DNA from 2 places in the Paenibacillus nuruki genome. Region 2 is predicted to be linked to the other one. Evidence: riboswitches for the same ligand, from Rfam matches in the RefSeq annotation. Region 2 holds a riboswitch; the other holds the start of a gene.
The links. A riboswitch is a leader RNA that binds a small molecule or an ion and turns the genes downstream of it on or off. The one in region 2 is predicted to bind glycine.
Positions count from the first base shown of each region.

Region 1: it holds a riboswitch for glycine, as region 2 does, so the genes downstream of both, gcvT (glycine cleavage system aminomethyltransferase GcvT) here and sdaAB (L-serine ammonia-lyase, iron-sulfur-dependent subunit beta) in region 2, are expected to answer to the same signal.

Region 1 is NZ_OY725677.1:498,996-507,436, forward strand. Features, by position in the region: gene ptsP (phosphoenolpyruvate--protein phosphotransferase) at 1-795, shown strand, start outside; gene RCP16_RS02345 (methyl-accepting chemotaxis protein) at 1,022-2,659, shown strand; gene gcvPB (aminomethyl-transferring glycine dehydrogenase subunit GcvPB) at 2,820-4,328, opposite strand; gene gcvPA (aminomethyl-transferring glycine dehydrogenase subunit GcvPA) at 4,325-5,680, opposite strand; gene gcvT (glycine cleavage system aminomethyltransferase GcvT) at 5,725-6,843, opposite strand; glycine riboswitch at 7,124-7,221, opposite strand; gene gcvH (glycine cleavage system protein GcvH) at 7,400-7,792, shown strand; gene RCP16_RS02370 (helix-turn-helix domain-containing protein) at 8,098-8,441, shown strand, end outside.
Region 2 is NZ_OY725677.1:677,226-685,666, reverse strand. Features, by position in the region: gene RCP16_RS03150 (aminoglycoside adenylyltransferase domain-containing protein) at 1-357, opposite strand, end outside; gene RCP16_RS03145 (DUF3863 domain-containing protein) at 500-3,325, opposite strand; gene sdaAA (L-serine ammonia-lyase, iron-sulfur-dependent, subunit alpha) at 3,650-4,543, opposite strand; gene sdaAB (L-serine ammonia-lyase, iron-sulfur-dependent subunit beta) at 4,570-5,235, opposite strand; glycine riboswitch at 5,312-5,390, opposite strand; glycine riboswitch at 5,394-5,504, opposite strand; gene RCP16_RS03130 (SDR family oxidoreductase) at 5,723-6,514, opposite strand; gene RCP16_RS03125 (PAS domain-containing sensor histidine kinase) at 6,641-8,441, opposite strand, start outside.

The sequences.
Region 1 (8,441 bases), 180 kb from region 2:
TTGCCTTCTGAAGATGTGCAATTTAACGCGTACAAAACGGTTTTGGAAAAAATGGCAGGTAAACCAGTTGTTGTTCGTACATTAGATATTGGTGGCGACAAAGAACTACCTTATCTTGTTCTTCCAAAAGAAATGAATCCATTCCTTGGATTCCGTGCCATTCGTCTTTGTCTAGATCGTCAAGACATTTTCCGTACACAACTACGTGCATTGCTTAGAGCAAGTGTATATGGTGACCTACGTATTATGTTCCCAATGATCGCTACATTGATGGAATTCCGCGAAGCAAAAGCAGTATTAGTAGAGGAAAAAGAAAAACTGGTTGCTGAAGGTGTTGCTGTTTCTGAAAACATTCAACTTGGCATCATGGTGGAAATTCCTTCTACAGCAGTACTGGCTGACCAATTTGCTAAAGAAGTGGACTTCTTCAGTATCGGTACTAACGATTTGATCCAATACACAATGGCAGCGGATCGTATGAATGAACGGGTATCTTACCTGTATCAACCATACAACCCATCTATCTTGCGTTTGGTTAAAATGGTTATCGATGCAGCTCATAAAGAAGGTAAATGGACAGGCATGTGTGGTGAGATGGCTGGCGATGCTACAGCAATTCCATTGCTACTCGGTCTAGGTCTGGATGAGTTCAGCATGAGTGCAAGCTCTATTCTTCCAGCACGTAGCCAACTAGCTAAATTGTCTAAAGCAGACATGCAAGAATTAGCTGCTAAAGCTTTGGATATGCAAACAGCTGAGCAAGTGGTTGAACTGGTACAAGCAATCCACGCTTAATTTTTCTTCCGTTACACGCTTGGTATGATGAGCGTTAATAAGTTTTCCCAACATTTACTTTTAGCTGATTTCTCTGTACAGAGAAATCAGCTTTTTTTGTTGTTATTATTTCTAATATTGTAGAATACTTATAAATAAAGTAAAAAAAGTTAATTGGATTTCCTCTAACTTCCGAAGTAACTGTTATATCTATATTTATAACTGATTACGATAGGGGAAAAAGAAAATGACAATGAACCGGAAAAAGAAATTTAAAACGCTCTCTGTTCAATTTAAAATTATTTTACCTATCATGTTAGTTGTAGGTACTATTATTTGTTCTATGGTCTATTATATTTTTCTACAAGTTCACGATGAAACAGATGCCCAAGGTATTGCTATGGCAAAGATTATCCGAATTGGAGCAGAATTAGCAAGTAACAATCCTAATTCGGGAATAGAAGCGTATCTAAAAGAACTTCATCAACAATTAGGCAATGAACTTCTGTTTTCAGCAATTTTAAATAAAGACACATCACCTGTATATACGACTGATAATGATTATATGAGCACAACAACATTGCAAACATTTGTAAAAGCAAATCAAGATAGTAAAGAATGGGTACTCCAAGATACAACCTATAAGAGCGAAGCCGCCAATCTTTTGGCAACTACATTATCTAATGGGCAAATTCTAGTTTTAATTACTTCCGAAAATGTATTGCATACCATCCGTAACGTTACACTTGTTGTAGTAACTATAAGTATGGTATTGCTTTTAGTATGTATTTACTGGATTGTATATCGACAATTTGAGACATTACGTACATTAGAAAAAATGATGTCTACTATTAGCGAAGGACAGGGCGATCTTACTCAACGTTTAGTCGTTAAAAGTGAAGATGAGATTGGACGAGTAGCGAATTCATTTAACCAATTTATCGAAAAAATACAATCTATTATAGCGCAAGTTCAACAGACAGCAACAGCAACTTCTGTCCATACCAAAAATGTGTATGATACGTCTATTCATAATATGACAGTTTCTAAAGAAATTGATTATGCTATACAATCGATTACCAAAGCTACAGCAAGTCAGTACGATGAAATCGAACAGGGAACTATTTCTATTCGTAAGATAGCTACTGTAATTGAGAATACAGATCAACATGCACAGCATCTGGAAAAACTAAGTACATTGATTGGTCAACGTCAACAATCTGGTGAACAAGCAGTTATTTATTTGCAAAATCATATGCAATCATTTGCAAGCTTGTCTGATCAAGTCTCTGTCAATTTAAATCATTTGATTACAGAAGTGAATGGTATTGTTAACATGTCTGTTCTTATTCAAGAGATTTCTAAACAGACAGGATTATTAGCACTTAATGCTTCTATAGAGGCTGCTCGCGCAGGAGAACATGGTAAAGGATTTGCTGTAGTAGCTTCTGAAGTTGGCAAATTGTCAGATCAGTCTAAAGAAGCAACTACTCAAATACAAGATATTTTGAATCGTATTATTTCTTCTACTACGCTGACCAAAGAAGTGATGAATGCTTCGCAGATTGCTTTAAATGATCAATCGCAAAGTGTTGATAATACAAGCGGTGCTTTTATAGAAATTGGTCAATCCATTCAAGAAATGAACAGTCTTATTGTAAGCATGAAGGATATGACGACCCAATTGAATATTAGCAAAGAACATATTATCGACTTTATTCAATCTGCTTCAACGACCACAGAAGAAACAGCTGCTGGCTCACAGGAAGTACTTGCCAGTGTAGAAAATCAAATCAAAATGTCACAACAAGTAACAGACAATATAGGATTACTAACTGAAAATATTAAAGAGTTAAACATTATGGTTGATCGCTTTAAAGTATAAATAATTAGTTAATGGACTCAAAATAGTAGATGGATAGAGACTTATATGGATAATTAAGTTAGAAAAATGAGTATATCAATGATTATTCATCTTATAAAAAAATCATCCCATCGACTTGATCAGAATAGAAAAGTCGGTGGGATGATTGGTATGTTGCTATTTAATTACAAGCACAGTTTAATACTGGCTTACGAGCAGCTGTTGTTTCGTCCAAGCGTCTTACTGCTGTACCATAAGGAGCATTTAGTAGCAATTCTGGATTGTCTTTCGCTTCACCAGCGATCTGAATCATGGTATCAATAAAAGCATCCAGTGTTTCTTTGCTTTCTGTTTCTGTAGGTTCGATCATAATACATTCTTCTACATTTAGCGGGAAGTAAACTGTAGGCGGATGGTACCCGAAATCCAGTAACCGCTTAGCAACATCCAGTGTACGAATACCATACTGCTTGAGCCCTTTACCGGACATCACGAATTCATGCTTACATACGCTTGTATATGGCATTTCATAATGATCTTTAAGACGGTGCATCATATAGTTCGCATTCAGAACGGCACATTCAGACACTCGGCGCAGACCTTCAGGTCCATAACTACGAATATACGTATACGCACGTACAAGAATACCAAAGTTACCATAGTATGCTTTGACACGACCGATCGAGTCAGGAGAACCACTACGTAAAGTAAAGGTACCGTCTTCTAATTTTTCAACAACCGGTTCAGGTAAGAAAGGAAGCAATCTGCTTTTCACGCCGACAGGACCTGCACCCGGGCCGCCACCACCATGCGGTGTACTCATTGTTTTGTGTAAGTTCAAATGAACCACATCAAAGCCCATATCACCCGGACGTGTAATCCCCATAATCGCATTGGAGTTAGCACCATCATAGTACAACAATCCACCAGCTTCATGAACGATCTGAGCCACTTCACTGATTTGCTTTTCAAAAAGACCCAGTGTATTCGGGTTCGTTAACATCAGAGCAGCCGTATCTGATCCAACTGCCGCACGAAGGGCATCTAGATCGACTAGACCTTCTGGAGTTGAAGGAATCGTGATCGTTTGGAAACCAGCCACTGTCGCACTTGCAGGATTCGTACCGTGAGAAGAATCGGGTACGATAACTTTGGTACGGTATTCGCCACGTTTTTCATGATACGCACGAATCATCATTAGACCTGTCCATTCTCCATGAGCACCGGCAGCAGGTTGAAGAGTGACGGCATCCATGCCTGTTAGAGCAGCAAGGTCATTTTGCAAAGTATGCATCAGTTCCAGTGCTCCTTGAATACTTTGTTGTGGTTGATAAGGATGAATCTTCGCAAACCCTGCATAACGAGCTACATCTTCATTGACTTTAGGATTGTATTTCATCGTACAAGAACCCAGCGGATAGAAGCCATTATCTACGCCAAAGTTACGACGGGACAATTCTGTATAATGACGAATCACATCGACTTCATATACTTCAGGTAAAGCAGGTTCTTCTTTACGAAGCATTTCTTGTGGAATCAATTGAGAGACTTCGACACGAGGAACATCGCAATCTGGTAAAGAATAACCGATTCGACCCGGTTGACTCAATTCAAAAATCAAAGCTTTTTCAGTAACAACAGCGCCTTGTACAGAAGTAACGGTCTCATGGACTACAGTTTCGTTTGTCATAGGATTGCCTCCAGTTCAGTTGCCAATAGATCTATCTCTGCTTTGGTACGTTTCTCTGTGACTGCGAACAAGATGTGACCGGACAATTCAGGATAAGATAGGCTTAGATCATAACCACCAATCATGCCTTTAGCTAACAGTTGAGTATTAACATCAGCGACTGAAGTGCCTTGCGGTAAAGCTAGTACAAATTCATTGAAAAAAGGAGATTGGAATGCTAATTTGACATTAGGGATAGAAGATAAAGTTTGAGCAGCATAATGAGCTTTTTGCACATTCAGATCAGCTACATCCACCATACCTTGTCTACCCATGACAGATAGATATACCGATGCACACAGCGCAAGCAATGCCTGATTGGAACAAATATTTGATGTCGCTTTGTCACGACGGATATGTTGCTCACGAGTCTGCAACGTCAATACAAAACCACGTTTACCATCAATATCTTTGGTCTGACCTACAATTCGTCCAGGCATACGGCGCATAAGCGGTTGAGCCACAGCGAAGAATCCACAAGTTGGCCCACCAAGCGACATCGAAATGCCAAGCGGCTGTGCATCACCAACAACGATATCAGCTCCAAGTTTACCAGGAGATTCGAGTAGTCCCAGTGAAATAGGATTCGTACTCACTACCAATAAAGCACCTTGGGCATGAGCAAGATCAGCAACTGCTTGAATCGCTTCAATACCACCGAAAAAATTAGGGGATTGGACAAGCACAACAGCGGTCTGCTCATCAATCGCTTCAGTGAGCACCCCAATATCTGTGACTCCATCGCCATAAGGCACTTCAACTACATCCAGATTAAGACCACGAGCGTAACTGCGAACGACTCCGCGTGATTCAGGATGGATCGTAGAAAGAGCAATAATCTTTTTGCGTCCTGTAGCTGATGCTGCAAGGGAAGCTGCTTCGGCAAGTGCTGTTGCGCCATCATACATACTTGCATTGGCTACAGCCATTCCTGTCAGTTCACAGATATAGGACTGAAATTCAAAGATCGCTTGTAATTCACCTTGACTGATCTCTGGTTGATATGGAGTATACGCTGTATAAAATTCAGAACGAGAAATTACATGATTAATCACAGATGGCAAATGGTGATCATACAATCCTGCACCCAGAAAGCTAGTGTACCGATCTGTATCTGCATTTTGCCCTGCAAGACTAGACATATGACGAGTCAGTGTATATTCATCTAGCATTTCAGACATGGGCATGGTGCCTTGATAACGAAGGGATGCCGGAATATCTGTAAATAAATCCTCTATCGAAGAAGCACCAACAACCTCTAACATCTCTGCTTCATTCTGTGGGGTCATTGGAATATAACGATGCGATTTCATAAAGGTAGACTCCTTTGGGGCAACATATCAGTCGCCTTGTAATTTTATTTAGTGACAGAAGATGCTCGTTTGTAGAAAGGTGCTTTCACCACTTCAGCTTTGAGCATTTTACCGCGAATCTCAAGTTCTATCGGTGTTCCTAGAGCAGCACTGTCAGCTTCAATTAAAGCAAGTCCAAGATTACGCTTAAGTGTAGGAGATTGAGTTCCTGTCGTCACTTCGCCGATTTGTCGACCGTTCTGGTAGACAGGATAGTGCGGGCGAGGAATACCACGGTCGATCATTTCTACACCCACTAATTTACGAGACAATCCTTTTTCTTTTTGCGCGACTAGAGCCTCTTTGCCTGTGAAATGTTCTTTGTCCAACTTTACAAAATAGCCAAGTCCCGCTTCGAGTGGAGAAATATCTGCCGACAGCTCTTGACCATACAGAGGAAGACGAGCTTCAAAGCGAAGCGTATCCCGTGCACCCAGTCCACAAGGAATCAAGCCAAGCGGTTCACCTGCTTGCAATAGCTTTTCCCAGATGAGAGGAGCATCTGTTGCAGATACATATAGTTCATAACCGTCTTCACCGGTGTAACCTGTACGAGAGATGAGCGCATGAACGCCAAAAATCTCAGCTTTTTCGATAAAAGAAAATCCTGCCAGTTCAGCATAACGATCGCTTTGTGTAGCCGCTTGTAAAATAGCAACCGCTTGAGGACCTTGTAAAGCAATCAAAGCAGTTTGTTCTGAAATGTTCTCAAGAGTGACATTGGCAGGCAAAGACTGCTTCATCCAATCGATATCTTTATCAATATTCGAGGCATTGATCACGAGCATATAATGTTCTTCGCCCAGACGATATACCAATAGATCATCGACTACACCACCTGTTGGATAGCACATTAATGTATATTGGGCTTGTCCATCTTGCAAGCGAGAAGCATCGTTAGTTAATAATTGTTGTAAATAGGCAAGGGAACCTTTACCTGAAATGATCACTTCACCCATATGAGAAACATCAAATAATCCAGCTTGTTCACGAACCGCTTCATGTTCTTTTTGAATTCCTGTAAATTGAACAGGCAATTCCCAACCGCCAAAATCGATACAGCGTGGGGAACCAGATTGAGCATAAAGAGGAAAAATCGGCGTACGCTTCAGTTCTGTTGTCATGATCGTCACCTCATCGAATTAGTTTGTAGCGAAAAATCGCATATATCATTTTTTGTGAAAAAAGAATAAAATCATCCGAAAAAGCTCAACAAAAAAGACAGAGAGAAAAGGAAATAAGCAGGTGCTATACCTGAAATATTTCTTTTTCTCCCTGTCCTTGATACCTGAGAGTTACCTTGTGCTCAATAGCTTATAAGCAACAAGTTTCCCCTTGGGTGATTGGTTGTTATCATTCGGATATTCGTCGGTGACCGAATGATGCCAATTCTCTCCAGAGCTGCGTCCGGTACAGGTCCCTTTTACCTGAGAGATTCACCATTACTGGCTTACTCCTTCGGCGCTGTCATGGTTCTGAACAGTCTCTCCCTGTACTTTCATTCGCTACATATGATGTTATGTATTTCCGAACATTAAGTATTGAAACAGTGGTGAATGTATGTATATTATATTAATACTTGATTCAAAAAGCAATGTCAAGAGTATTGACAGTATAATCTGCCTTGCTATACGCTTGTGTGCATGAAGACATTACAACCATGAACCGGAGGAATGAACAATGAGTGAGATTAAAGATCAATTGCTGTATAGTGCAGAACATGAATGGGTAGAGCGTATTAGTGATGATACGGTTCGTATCGGTATTACTGATTTTGCTCAACATCAGCTAGGAGATATCGTATTTGTTGAATTGCCACAAGCAGGTGCAGAAGTTGCTTCTGAAGCTGTGATCGGCACGATTGAATCGGTCAAAACAGTATCTGATCTTTTTAGTCCGGTGACAGGTACGATCACTAATTTTAATCCTGAACTGGAAACAGAACCTGAACTGGTGAACTCTGATCCTTACGGACGTGGCTGGATGGTTGAAGTTAAAGTCAGTGGTGACCTAGATAGTGCATTATCAAGCCTTTTGAGTGCAGAAGCTTATGCTGAACACGCCCAAGACTAACTCATACACTGTCAATCTATACAAAAGAAGGATATAAAATCTATTTATATGTATTGTAACAAGAACAAGACTGAAAACCTAGATGGGGATCAGTCTTTTTTGTTATGTATATTTTTGATACAGGTAATTAAAGTGCACAATAACGACATTCTTTTTTATTTTAGGTTGGAGGAATCTGCATAATACGATAGAATGATTAAATAAAGAAAAAATAGAATTTTTTTACATAGATCCAATAATGAATGTACACTGCGACATGTACAACATACCTATTTTATTGATGATTACCTCTGGAGGGGAGATTGTTGTCTAAATATCTATATCGTTTATTTCTGATTATGGTGATATTGGGATCGTTACCTGTACTGGTAATCGGGATATTTTCTTATACGTTGGCGGCAGGTGATGTCGAGCAGAAAGTGCAAGATGGTAATGCACAATTATTAAATGAAACTCAATTACGTGTAGATCAAGTACTCAAAACATTGCAGTTGTCTGCTGTACAATATGTCAATTCGCCGTTTGTTACGGAAACGATGAAGCAACCTTTGCAATCGGGAGACTTTGAAAAAATACGTAATTTGACGACCGGATTTAATAATTTGCAAACGATTACATCGCTAGATCAGATACGTTTAATTAACTTTGA
Region 2 (8,441 bases):
ATCTGTACGATACTTTTCGCGGTGATGGGCTGAATAATGGAATTCAAATGGAGTCGGGTATACAAAAGGGTTTATATCTTTTTGCAATAATATACTCAACTCGAGCCCGTTGCCGTATATTAAGTCTTCTTCTACTATTAGAAGTTTTTGAGCGATATCTAATTTCAATTGCTGACTGATTGCATCTTGTACCACAATTAACAAATCAATATCACTCTGTTCAGGATTGAACCCACCCATCGCCAAAGAACCATGTAGATAAATACCGACTAGATTATCTTCTAATACTGTTTGAAATAACTCTGTAATACCTTTAAGTTTATAGGCATGATCTGAGATATGAGGCTGAATATTCAATATGATCGGCTCCTTTTCAATACCCTATTTCACCAAAATATCCTTCTATCTTCTTCCTTTTAGATGGTATCGTCAACCATAGACAAGGATCTATCAAAAAAAGCATCCCTAATGATCTAGGAATGCTTTTTGCTATACTATTTTACTGATAATCTACATCTTCGGTGAAATGAATCTGTTGCAATCGTTCTTGAATCCGCTGAATCTCAGCTGATGTTAACGGTGCGTTAGGCGCAATCTTATAATTACGTCCAGTCACATAACTAACTTCAGTATGACTGTCAAAAGCATATGGGGTCTGCGGAACAGGCGTTTTTGTATAATCAGTAAAATCAATCACCGACCATGCTTGATCTCCATCGTGCTTGCGCAAAATTAGACGCTGATATTGATTCTCTGTCCATAGATAACGAGTATCAGCTGGAGAGTTATTACCATCTAGTGCCGTCGTATAACCGGAACCTCTGAACATCAATGTAAATTGAGCTTGATCATTGGTAGAACCTGACTTCGTTCGATACGTTTGCCCAAGTTCGTTGATCCCTACAATATGCACATTACGTCCTGCTGGAAAATGATCAACAAAGTCTTTCCATCCATTTAGCAAATTATCATGACGTAACACCCAGTTTGTATCAATCACAATAGATAGATAGTTAACGGTGTTCATCATTTGATAAGGATTATCGACATATTGCTGCGCAGTATACAATTGCGGTTCAGCATTAGAGTCTTTGACATACGGATCACCCGGATGAATCGTCCACCGGGAAGACTTTTCTACATAACGTGAACCGATAGGATCGATTGTCACTGGATTCATAAAGACGGCTCCACTATTATCTAGACTTCCCTGTGCAGGCACCAATGGATTATGCTCATTCGACCAGTAAGGCATCAATGGCGAACCTTCTCCAAATAATTGATTTACATTATATTGCGTCGCTGCCCAGCCCATATAGGATGTAATCTCAAAATGATCTTTGAGCCATGTCACTTGCTCGGGATTGACAGCAAAGCTAGATAATGAAGTTGGACGATATGCCGCTGGAATACTTTCAAATACTGATGGTTGTCCGACTGTACCTGATTCATGCAAGGTATTCATAGCATTATAGCGATACATATACAACCACTCATTCATCTCATTGCCCCACTGTGCTAACGTATAGTGATTGTTCGGATAACCAGACAAAATACCGACTTCATCTCCATACAGATCAACATACTGTAAGACTTGATGCAATTGAGGACGATTGCTTTCTTGAAAAACAAAATTATTATCGATTGCCCATGTCAGATGTACATTCGGATCAATCTGAGCAAGCATACTGCGCATCTGTTGCATTTCAGCTAGGGTAGTTGATGAACCTGATCCACCTTCTAACATCACGGATACTGCAAAATATTGTTTTCTACGCTCACCAGCCACTACGTTCAACTCAAATTCTTTATGGAGATATACGCTAGTCGAAGGTGATGTCACACTGATTTGGACAGGAATCGTGCTACCTACCGGTGGGATATTATGCACATTGATAATCCGTCCTTGCTCATCAATAATACCCGTATTATTTTCAAATCGAATATGAAGATCGGCTGGCAAATGTTCAGAAGCAATCGGTTGACCATATACATCTTGGAGCACATACCGGATACGCCATGAATCTGGCTTAATCGATACCGATTGATCTAACGTATATGTGTCCAGATAGACAGAACGAATCACATAATCTGGCTTGTATTCCGGTTCTTCAACAGGTGGAGTCACTGGTGGTGCTTTGATTGTCACCATTATCATGGTCTCGATCTTAAGATCAAGCTTCGCTTGTGGTGAGACAATATGAAGTTGAACAGGAATTAATCCGCCTGTGGCTGGAATATGTTCAGGATGAATAATTTTGCCCTGTGTATCAAATATATTTAATGGATCTTCAAATTGGTATGTCAGATCGGATGAGACTCGTTCAGGTAAAGCAATCTTCTGACCCTGATACCAGAAATAAAACGACAGTCGATATGCACTATATGTTGCAGGATCATTCCACAGTACAGGCGCTTCTATATTCACCCGATCAAATACAAATGAAGGTTCCACTGGAGGCAACACAGGAGGTGCGACGGGTGGCACAGGCACTTCTGGATTAGGACTAGGGTTGTTGCGATCATGGTCTTTGTCTTTAGGATTTGCCCGGCTACCTGTCAGTTCAGGCGTACTATCTACAGAATTTGATCCAGACGTTGGTTCAGAATGATCTTTTTCTATTATTACAGGTGGACGCTCGGGAGTCAGTACAGGTGGAGTTACCTCTGTAGAGCGGCTGGCTAACAACTGCTGTGCACGCTCCTGTAAGTTATCTCCTGATTGCAGTACCCGATAGGCTACCAAAATAGCCGCTTGACGTTGTACAGGTTGCTTGGGTGCAAAATGATGCTGCTCATTGCCTTGCATCAGTCCTAATTGCTCCATTAACCACACACTAGATTTGGCATAATCTGAAATATCGGCTTGATCTTCAAATGTCGATACATTCGTCACCTGTTGCTGATCAGTCAAGCCAAGATAACGAGCATACCAGACAGCGACATCTTGACGACTAATCGGTTGCTTTACACCGAATTCGGTAGCACTGATTCCTTTGGTAATATCATACTGATATAAAGCACTAACATAAGGAACTGCCCAAGGTGATACATCGGTAAAAGGGAGTACCGTTCCAGGTTCTGATGTCCAATTTAAGCTTTTAACAAATACACTTGCCCATTCTTGTCTAGAAATAGAGCGTCTCGGCTGAAAGCTGCCATCCTGATAGCCTGTAATGACTCCTTGTGCTGACAATGACGTAATAGCATCAACAGCATAAGATTGTCTAATATCTGTAAAGGCTTCTTTGCTCATCGCTGATATATCGGTGGCATTCGTACAGAACAGCAATACAATCAACAAACAAGCTATATATTGCTTCATATGTGTTGACCCCGCTTTGGATATCATATAATTAGTTATAACCTGTTCTACTTCAAACAAGCTATAACGTTGTATTCACCTCCAAACACATCTTATGAACCTATAATTTGAAATTAAATTCATACTTTAGACTCATTTAATTAAGTAAATACATCTAATCTAGGGTAAAAGTTGAGCAACTATACTACTAATTTATTTACGTATATATCGAATTATACAACAATTTATCGGAATATTAAGGAAAGGTTTGAAGAAAAATCGAAAAAAGTCGTTTTATTATAAACGACTTTCTTCATTTCACTTCAAATAGTTCATGTGAGGAAGTTAATTTTTATTTTCTTGTCTTCTGCGTCTTAATTCTTCAGTGATTTTGCGTCCGGTTGGTGTCTGTGCTAATCCTCCGCGGGCCGTCTCACGATGCTCACTTGGCATAGAACGTCCGACTTGTAACATCACATCGACCACCTCATCTGATGGAATAGCGCTACGCACTCCAGCAAGTCCCATATCTGCCGCTGCTAACGCATTCACTGCACCTAATCCATTACGAACAATACAAGGAATTTCGACAAGTCCAGCGACTGGATCACAGATTAATCCCAATGTATTTTTGAGAGCCAATCCTACAGCATGCATAGCTTGCTCGGGTGTACCGTTACGCATCTCGACCATCGCTCCTGCTGCCATCCCAATTGCTGAACCGACTTCTGCCTGACATCCACCTTCTGCGCCTGAGATCGAAGAATTGTTGGCAATCACATAACCGATCGCTCCTGCTGCAAATAGTCCTAGAACCATATGATCATCATCCCATCCAAAACGTTCTTGCGAACTGACAAATACGCCAGGAATAATTCCACATGAGCCGGCGGTTGGTGTAGCAATAATACGACCCATCGAAGCATTGACTTCAGATACAGCTAGCGCATACGCCATCGCACGAGTAGCATCACTGCCTGAAGAAGTTTCTCCACTTAACATATACTCATGCACACGGCGTGCATCTCCGCCCGTTAGACCGCTTCGTGAAACGGTATCTTCTGTAATTCCGCGGTGTACTGCTTCTTTCATCACTTGATAATAATCTGCCATCTGCTGGATCACTTCAGGTTCACTAACCCCTGTTTCTTTTACTTGTTCTTCAATCATCAGTTCCGCAATCGTGAGTGAACGTTCTTCACATAACCGAACAATATCTTTTAACGTGCGAAATTGCATATTCTATACTCTCCTTTGTCTTTCATTTACTTCAAGTCTATAACAGCCGCACGAGTTACATAAGGCAATTGTAAAATACGATTCAACACATGCGGATCAGGCGCAGTATCCAATTCGATAACAGTCATCGCTTCACCACTACGAGCTTTGCGATCCACATCCATAAATCCAATATTGAGTTCCGCATCACTAAGTGTACGTGTAATATCAGCCAGTACACCTTTACTATCCGTGTGTTCTACAGCAAGCATCGGATACTGACCAGAGCCTCGTACATCGAATCCATTTAATTCATGAATCTCAATATTTCCGCCACCGATCGAAGCACCTGCTACTTCAGCTGTTTCTGTTCCATGCTGTACAATAATTCGCACAAAGTTAGGATGCGGATAATTGCCTGTGCCTTTATCAAAAGAAATCGTTATCCCTTGACGATCGGCTTCTTCTGCTGCATCTGGTAAGCGATCATCATCGGTATCATAATCAAGCAGACCACCGACAAGTGCTAGATCTGTACCATGTCCCCAGTACGTTTCTGCAAACGAACCATACAAAACAATCTTTACATGCTCAGGGCATGCTCCTAAAAAATGACGAGCCGCTCTTCCTAGGCGAGCTGCTCCTGCTGTATGTGAACTAGACGGTCCTACCATCGCCGGCCCTATAATATTGAATACATTTTTAAAACGCATAAATTCCTCTTCTCCCTTATCACCAAAATATGCGCGCACAAAAAAAGACAGGGAATAGCCCGCGCGTGGCTTATTCCTCTGTCCTCGTTACCTGAGAGTTTGGACCGAATCGTATCGGTTGTACTCCTTGGGTGGCTGGTATGCTCTCTCCAGAGTTGCATCCGATAGCGGTTCGGGTACCTGAGAGATTAATCAATCATCGCCAAATGATTAACTTGCTCCTTCGGTGGTGGATCACATACATCCACAGACTCTCCCTCTATCTTCATGTGCAGTTATTTATTTGAATGGTTCGTTATTAGTTAAATCACGTGAATACGTTCGATACCTTTAGCTTAATTCAGCATACCTGACACTGTCAATTGATTGATTTGAAAAAGGATACTTTTGTGCATAAAGACAACAAAGTCCTTTCCCGATATGCTCGAAAAAGGACTTTGATTGGACTATCATAGTATCATTTATCTATCTATACTTGTAGATACAACTATCCTCGTAATAACGATTCTGCGCCATCTACAAATATCTCTGTACCGGTTACATGTGAAGCTTCACTAGAAGCCAAGAATAGCACTAGATTAGCCACTTCTTCGATTTTACCAGGTTCGCCTTTAAGCGGATGATCGCCTTCTGGGAATTCCATTGGAATTTCGACTTCTTTTAGATCGTCACTTGGATACGTATTGTCGTCGATTTCGGTATCGATCGCTCCCGGACAGACCGCATTAACTCTGATTTTATAGCGTGCAAGTTCTAGCGCCGCCATTTTCATAAATGCTACTTGCGCTGCTTTGGTTGAAGCATATGCAGAGAATCCTACATTAGAGAATACACGATTACCATTGATTGAACTTGTAATAATAATACTACCGCCCTTTTCTTTCAAATGAGGGATAGCGTATTTTACAGTTGCAAATGTGCCTCGTAAATTAATCTCTACCGTTTGATTCCAATCATCTATTTCTAATGTTTCGATAGGGGATTTGCTACCATTGATTCCTGCATTCGCAAATACAATATCCAATTGACCTGCTTCAGCCACTACTTGTTTCATAGCACTTTCAATCATTTCTGGTTTGGAAATATCGCACTCAATCACATATGCTTTTCCGCCAGCTTTTTCAATTTCGGCTTTGGTTTCTTCTGCATTTTCAGGCGTACGATCTAACATATATACAACAGCACCTTCTGCCGCAAATCGTATCGCTGATGCTTTACCTATTCCTGATCCGCCACCTGTTACTGCTGCTACTTTACCTACTAATTTTGTTTCTGCCATGTGGATAAGCCTCCATATTTCAGAATGTGTTTGTACTAGATAACTGTTTTTTGATACTCACAACGTTATCTGTTTTCCTATTGTAAGTACCCTAGCAGACAGAACAATGAAACAGATGATAACGTATTATTCGATAGAATGTGCAGAATCATTCTTTTTGGGCTTCGGTAAAAGAACAGAAAAGACAGAACCTTCATTCGGTCTCGATACAAAACTTAATTCACCCTTATGATCGTTAACAATTCGTTGCGTAATATATAATCCAAGCCCCGTTCCTTTGATTTGATGTTCAGACGCAGAACTTGCTCGGAAAAATTTTTGGAAAATACGAGCTTGATCTTCAACAGGAATACCTATTCCTGAATCTTCTATAGATACACGAATCTGATGAGGTAATTCTTCAATCACAATATGAACAAACGATTCAGCAGATGAATATTTAAGCGCATTGCTGATTAGATTCTGAAAAACTTGAATTAAACGATGATGATCACCGGTAATAAAGACTTCATCAACCCCTTCATGATGAAGAATAATACGATCTCTCGAATCTGGATTCCATTGATGACAGATTCCTTGTAACAGTTCATATAAAGGAATATACGTCATATGATATTCGGCATGATCTGCTTCGATGCGCTGAATATCGAGGAAATCATCTAACAAATGAGACAATCGTTGCCCTTCTTGATGAATCGTTTCTATAAAAGTATGTCTTTTCTCAATCGACATATCCTGATAGATCATTAACATTTCGATATATCCCATCATCGCTGACAAAGGAGTACGCAATTCATGAGAAACGACACTAATTAACTCATTTTGCATTTGTTTGACCTGTTCTTCTTCTGTACGATCCCGAAAAACAAGAATAACACCATGTTCAATCTGTTGTACGGTATCGGTCACTGGAGTGACATAAAGCGATAAAATCTTTTCATTTTTCAGCAATACAAGCTCGCCTTGATTCCAATGAGGTTCACCATTTAAGAATTGTTCTAACTTTTCAATCCATGATGATGTGCCTTCAATCAGTTGATCTTCAATATGATGTAACAATTGCTGTACCGAGTAGCCGGTATAATCTTTGATTTTGAATAGCGATAACATCGTAGGATTGATAAAAGAAATGATTCCTTTTGAATCACACATCACAATACCTTCTTGTACCGATTCAAGTAGATTCCCTGTAATACTTTTCTGCTTTTCAGCTACACCCTGCTCTTCTCGCAAGCGATCATTAAGTGCTTCTAATTGACGTTCATGCTCATTGCGCTGTGCACGTTCTTTTTCCTGCTGGGTTAAATCATGTACAAAGAAAGTCTGAAAAGAAGATTCTTCTGCCAAAATTTCACTACGTGTCAGTTCCACCTGAAAAGGCGTATCATCCGAACGTATCGCTGTAATAGAATGATTGGAGTCTTCCTGCTGACTTGTGTCGATAACCAATAGATCTGATAAAGGCCTGCCAATGACCTGTTCACGACTGTACTTGAACATCTGCTCTGCCGCAGGGTTAAATTCTGTAATCTTCATCTGATGATCGGTTGAAATAATACCGTTAATCGCATATTTGAGAATAGCCCTTTTCTGTGATTCACTTTCAGCCAGATCAAAAGTACGTTCGACTACACGAATTTCTAGATTTTCTTTATCCCGTTGAATTTGCAAAAACTGATTCTCCAACACAAGCGATACCAATTTGAAGTTCTCGATCAATGCATGAAATTCGGAAATATTGCTGTTAGGCCAATCAATAGGCGTATCTTTAACCAATTTACGTGGAATATTGTTAGACGCTTTGGCTAATTCCAGTAAAGGTTTGGTAATTTTGCGACTAATCGGTCGTGCTAACAAAATCGCAATACCAATAACGATCAGAATCGTAATAATACTCTGAATATAAAATATATAAATACGTTCTAAA